Regions from separate parts of the Desulfosporosinus burensis genome, predicted to be linked through region 1. Evidence: riboswitches for the same ligand, from Rfam matches in the RefSeq annotation. Region 1 holds a riboswitch; the other holds the start of a gene.
What was found. Region 1 has a riboswitch for molybdenum cofactor ahead of moaA (GTP 3',8-cyclase MoaA). Riboswitches for the same ligand answer to the same signal wherever they lie in the genome.
Positions count from the first base shown of each region.

Region 2: linked by a shared signal. The riboswitch ahead of modA (molybdate ABC transporter substrate-binding protein) and the one ahead of moaA (GTP 3',8-cyclase MoaA) in region 1 are both predicted to bind molybdenum cofactor.

Region 1 covers NZ_BAAHYN010000007.1:186,877-190,006, reverse strand. The annotation lists gene mobA (molybdenum cofactor guanylyltransferase) at 1-146, shown strand, start outside; gene fdhD (formate dehydrogenase accessory sulfurtransferase FdhD) at 139-924, opposite strand; molybdenum cofactor riboswitch at 1,081-1,211, shown strand; gene moaA (GTP 3',8-cyclase MoaA) at 1,286-2,257, shown strand; gene moaC (cyclic pyranopterin monophosphate synthase MoaC) at 2,261-2,731, shown strand; gene ACYQ3Q_RS14240 (MOSC domain-containing protein) at 2,897-3,130, shown strand, end outside.
Region 2 covers NZ_BAAHYN010000021.1:9,187-12,316, forward strand. The annotation lists gene ACYQ3Q_RS25745 (sulfurtransferase) at 1-7, shown strand, start outside; gene ACYQ3Q_RS25750 (HAD family hydrolase) at 346-816, opposite strand; molybdenum cofactor riboswitch at 1,166-1,298, shown strand; gene modA (molybdate ABC transporter substrate-binding protein) at 1,513-2,322, shown strand; gene modB (molybdate ABC transporter permease subunit) at 2,506-3,130, shown strand, end outside.

The DNA.
Region 1 (3,130 bases):
AGGCAGATCGCCTCAAGATCATAGATTTTTACTCGTCTTGTGCCGTGCGGTATGTGGAAGAAACGGAACTCGAGGGGTTTTCTGATTTGAGCAGAGTTTTTTGTAACGTGAATACACCAGACGATTGGTCGGCGATTCTTAATTAGTAATCCGATCATGACAGGTATATATATTTAGGCGGCGATCCCTTGCAAACCCCACGACAGTGATGTTCAAAGCGTTGGCCTGAGAAAGGGCCATATCCGTCGGCGCACCACGAGCGATAAGGATGGGCACTTTCATTTTGGCAACCTTAAGCAGGATTTCCGAGGAGACTCGGCCACTGAAGAAAATGACATGGTTTTCAAGACTAATACGAGAGCGAAAGGCACTTCCACTGAGTTTATCAAAGACATTATGTCTACCGATATCGTAGCTTGTCAGAACAATCTCACCTTGATTCCCGACTCCGCCGCTATGGATACCACCCGTCTCTTGAAAGAGTGGAAGATAAGATTCCAAGTACTTTGCATATTCATACGCTTCTTGGAGTAAGATGCTATAGGTTGACGTAATCGGTTTAACCATAAGTGCATCATTGGCATAACAGAATGAAGCCCTACTTTTACCGCAACAAGCGGAAACAAATCGTTTACTCATGAGTTCTTTTTGCAAAAGACAAGGTTTTCCTTCCACCCAAACCAAGTGGTCAACCGGATCGTGGCGAATTTCATAGACATCCTTAGGAACCTGTATAAAGCCTTCATTGATCAGAAAGCCAAGAGTAAGTTCTTCAGTTTGGGAGGGGGAGCATAAAAGAGTAGCGATCTCCTCACGGTTATAATGGATGGTTAAAGGGACTTCTCGGACCACAGTGTCTTGCAACCACTCAAGCTTTGGCCCATGGGCTTTAAGAATGGAATGGGTAACCGTTTCGTTTGGCATTGTTACCTCCTTGAAGCATTTCTTTCCTCTAGTGTACCTTAATTTAAGGTAAACCTGAATCATTTTTTAAAAAATAAGAAAAAATAAACGTATAAAAATAGATGTGGAAAAAAGGAATTCAACCATTAATCACGAACTATCTTTATAAGGTTAAATTGAATCGTCTCGCTCCGAAGCTGGAACCCCTAAAGCTTAGGCTATGGTGACCAGACTAGTGTCGAAAGACACTCGGGTATTATGGGAAACTGTAATATCTCCTGCTGGAAAGGAGTCTGTCGACAGGTGGATTAGATTCCCCGGTTGTTTACAGACCGCGGGTTTTTTTGTTTACCCAAATTTAGTCTTGAAAAGAGGAGTGGCAATGCAGGATCAATTTCTTAGGAAAATTGACTACCTTAGAATTTCAGTAACAGATCGATGCAATCTGCGCTGTAAATACTGTATGCCCGCAGATGGAGTTCAATGGATGCCTCATGAGTTGATTCTTTCTTTCGAAGAAATACTAAGGCTAATGAAGATAAGCACGCAACTAGGATTCCGTCGATTCCGTATCACAGGAGGAGAACCCTTAGTTCGTAAGGAGATTTTAGAATTTCTACGGGAAGCGGCTCAACTTCCAGGGGTTGAGGATCTTATGCTGACAACTAATGGTATGTTACTCCCGGAAATGGCCTTTGACCTAAAAGCGGCGGGTGTTCAGCGCGTTAATATTAGTTTGGATACCATGGATCCGAAGCGCTTTTCTGAAAATACTCGAGGTGGAGATGTTTCGAAAGTAATTCAAGGCATTTTCCGATCACTCGAAGCAGGTCTGAATCCGGTGAAAATCAATGTCGTGGTTGTCAGAGATTTTAATACGGAAGAGTTGCCTAATTTCCTGACCTTGGCTAAGGAATATCCATTGCATGTCCGATTCATTGAACTCATGCCGATTGGAGTCAGTTCAGATCATCGTACGGAGTTCGTCCCCATATCGGAAATGAAAGAACGTTTAGGGATCCATCAGGAGGTTCCTACCCAAGATATACTTGGAGGTGGACCGGCAGAGTATTTTCGACCGAAAGGATATAAAGGAAGTGTCGGATTTATCAGTGCCCTAAGCCGTCATTTTTGCGATTCGTGCAATCGGGTGCGTTTAACAGCGGATGGGAAACTACGTCCGTGTTTGCATAGTAAACATGAAGTTGATTTGCGTGAGACTTTGCGAAAGAATAGTTCGGACTCGGATATTATGAAGTTGTTTGCGCAAGCAGTTTGGCATAAACCCGCAGAACATCATATGAATAACGAAGCGTGGCAAGATAAGCGTGTCATGTCTCAGATCGGAGGGTAAGCAGTGGATTTAACACATTTTGATGAAGAAGGACGCGCCCGGATGGTGGATGTAAGTGACAAAGCAGAAACAGCAAGGGTTGCGGTTGCTCAGGGTAAAGTACTAATGAAGCCAGAGACACTGGAACGCATTCGTTCAGGCCTTATCGCCAAAGGAGATGTTTTGGCGGTCGCGCAAGTAGCGGGGATTATGGCAGCAAAACAAACCTCACAATTGATTCCCATGTGCCATCCGTTAGCAATCACTGGGGCAAAACTTAGTTTTAAATTAGGAGAACCGGGTGAAATTGATATCGAAGCTAGTGTCAAGGTCCATGGAAAGACTGGGGTGGAAATGGAGGCCCTCACCGCGGTTAGTGTTGCTGCCTTAACTATTTATGATATGTGTAAGGCTATCGATAAAACTATGACGATTAGGGATATTTATTTGGTCGAGAAGCTTGGGGGCAAAAGCGGACATTTCGTACGTGACTAACCGCCACTAAGCATTACAAGTTTAAAGTAAGTGGCGGTAAGTCCTGGATAAGTTCAACTAACGCTTCTGAAGCTGCGCTTCAGAAATGAAGTTTCCTAGATCGTAATTCAACATGGATGGTAAGAGAAGAGAAGGTAAGAAAAGGTGTGAAGGAGAGGCTATAATATGGGTAAAATTATCGCTGTTTGTACGAGTGAGAAAAAAGGTATGCGCAAGAAGAACGTAGGAGAAGGGATCTTGAAAGTTAATTTTGGTCTTGAAGGAGATGCACATGGTGGAGATTGGCATCGAATGGTGAGCTTACTTTCCATGGAGAGCATTAAGAAGATGACGGACAAAGGGTTGGACGTAGGACCAGGGGACTTTGCAGAAAACCTTACAACTGAAGGCTTGGAACTA
Region 2 (3,130 bases), on a different contig from region 1:
TTACTGAACTATGGGTATGAGATCGGGTTATATTAGCACGATCCTCAGAGCCGTTGGCTTTGATAAAGTTAGAAACTACGAAGCATCTATTTATGAGTGGGCAGCTGATCCAGATATGCCCATGGAATAAAAGCCATGTTCAATTGGCTGATATGCTAAATAAACCCGAGTAACTGTTTAACCAGTTTCTCGGGTTTATCGTGTTTCATACACCTTCGGCCCCAACCGTGTGCACTGACGTATAACGACATCCTCATGGTTGCAGACAGGGAAAATGTAGTTATTTTAACACTGTCATCCAAAGGGGAATTGAAGTTCTTTGAATGATGGATTCGTTGGCAATCTTTAACGTCTTAAAGATGCCTTAAGACGCTGAGTTTTTAAGAGCAAACCAAAACCGTCTTCAATTTTATTTACAACCACATCTGCTGACTGGAGAGTCTGCATAGAGGCTCCCTCAAACCCAATTACAGCAATGCCCAAATTCGCTCGTTCTAGCATTAATTGATCGTTTGCTCCGTTCCCGATGGCGACAATTTCCCGGGAACCGAACTTCAACAAATAATCTGCCTTTTCTTGAGTATGGTCTACCTTCTTCAATAACTTTACCTGAACGGGTAATCCTTCACATTGCTGCTCTACGGTACCGAAGGTATCGGAAGTTAGAATATGGATTTCTAGAAAAGGAGATAGACGGCTGAGACTTTCCCTTACAGAGTCAAACATTTGCCCGTCTAGGGCTAATGTTCCGTTGTAATCTAGGACTAATACTTCAAGGTTCATAGCACCTCGGCCTGGAATAACCACTTGAATCATAAAAATCTCCTCCCATGAACTAAATATTGTTGTATGTTTCAATATCATAAGAATTATACGCCAGCAAGCAAAACAAGTACAAGAACCACGAGCGAAGACCCGTGGGTTCCAATGAACTTCAGGGGATTGAAATGCAAAATCAGGAAGAGAACGTTGGCTACACTTTCTAAAATCACTGGGAGAAAAGGTATAGAGCAGTGAACAGAATTGAATATTAAGAGATAGAGACTAACTGCCGTACGCTTAGAGTGGTTAGCAAAAGGCAAGAGTTTAGTTTTGTCATACGATAGTGACAAAAAGATTAGGATGTGTTAATCTAATTTAAGAAGGACTTCTGTCTTTCAACTGAATAAAGTCTACTCTCCGAGCCGATTGACCTAAAGAGAAATCCATGGTTCATCGGCCAGGGCTTTAACGCCCTCAGGGTATGTCTAGAAATGGGCATGCCTTCACTTTGAAAAGGAGGTGGTCGCATTTAATTGCTTTAGATTACATGACGGCTCCACTTTCCTGTGGAGCCGTTTTTACGTCCTATTAGCACAAGTGCAAATTTCGGGTAAAAGGTCCCTTCTCGCCGTCACGGCGCCTTGCCATCACGACACCTTGCCATCCATGGCGGTGTTCTAATCTAGCGCATTATATAATGACGAGTTAATAGAGTTGGACAAATATTAATAAAGAAAGTAGGTTGGTTTTATGGTCAAAAGTATTAATCGTACTTTAAGGTTGGTTATGCTATCATTAATTATTCTTTTCGGTTTAACGGCGTGCGCAGCGCCTGGCCAAAATACACCTTCAACTACCTCAAAACTTCGGATTGCGGCTGCGGCCGATCTAACCTTGGCCTTTAAGGAAATCGCTACTCAATTCGAGCAGGAGACGAATATCCCTACCGAGATAACCTTTGGTTCCACGGGAACGACCGCCATGCAGATCGAAAACGGAGCCCCTTATGATGTTTTTGCAGCGGCCGATGTTTCTTATATTGAGACGCTTAACAAGAAAGGCTTAATTCTAGCTAATACTCAACAGCTCTATGCTCAAGGAAGGGTCGGCATCGCTACCTTGAAAGGAAGCAATTTAAGCATCAAAGATTTACAAGATCTAGCGGACAATCCTCTGGTCAAGAAGATTGCCATTGCTGAACCGTCGCACGCCCCTTATGGCAAAGCTGCCAAACAAGCTTTAGAATACCGCAACCTGTGGATCAAAGTAGAACATAAAATGGTTTATGGACAGAATATACAAGACACTTTAGCTATCCTTAAATCCGGTAATGTGGATGCCGCGATCATTGCCCTTTCCATCTTCAAACCGGATGAAGTGGACTTCACTCTGATTGACGGTTCCTGGCACGCTCCTCTTAATCAAGCTATGGCTATCTTGAAAACAACGAAGCAGGAAGAAAATGCCCGCCAATTTGTGGCCTATGTCAACGGAGAAAAAGGTCGTGTCGTCATGAAAAACTATGGATTCCTACTTCCAGATGAATTTGAAAAGAAGTGAACTCAGCCCGTAGGATATCTACCTCACCTAAAGTTTACGAAGAACCTGCCTCCCCGTATAGAAGAGTGTGTCTTGAAAACTGGATATATAATAATATAACCCCAAATAGGGAGTCTTCGAAGTCCTGTGTACATAAGGATTTCGAAAACATATTAAAAGAAGTCTTGGAAAGTGGTTGTAACTATGAGCATATCAGATTTAACACCTCTTTATCTCTCCTTGCGTCTGGCTTTAACCGCTACTTTCATTGGGCTGCTGATCGGTTTGCCGATCGCCTGGTTCTTAGGGAATACCCAATGGAAAGGGCGGGAAGTTCTCGATTCGCTGATTAGTATCCCTATGGTCTTGCCGCCAACCGTTCTCGGATATTACTTACTGGTCATTCTAGGCAGGAATAGTTGGATCGGAAAACTGGTTGAAAGACTAGGAACCCCTCTCGTGTTTACAACCCGGGGAGCGATTATCGCGGCAACCGTCGTTTCAATCCCTTTTTTCATTAAAACAGCCCGTTCCGCCATCGAAGGGATCCCGTCCAATCTTTTGGATGCCGCCCGCGTCCTCGGAAGAACAGAACTTAATATTTTTTTCAGCGTTGTCATTCCCAACGCTTGGAAAGGAATTGCTGCCGGACTTGTGCTAATGTTTGCTCGGGCTTTGGGGGATTTTGGAACAACGCTTATGGTCTCGGGCGGCATACCTGGTGAAACGTTGACTATGCCTATTGCCATATACAATGCCATGCTAGCCGGAGATCAGGCGACAGCCAATCGTCTAGCTTTAATTATGGCGGGCACAGCACTCATGGTGT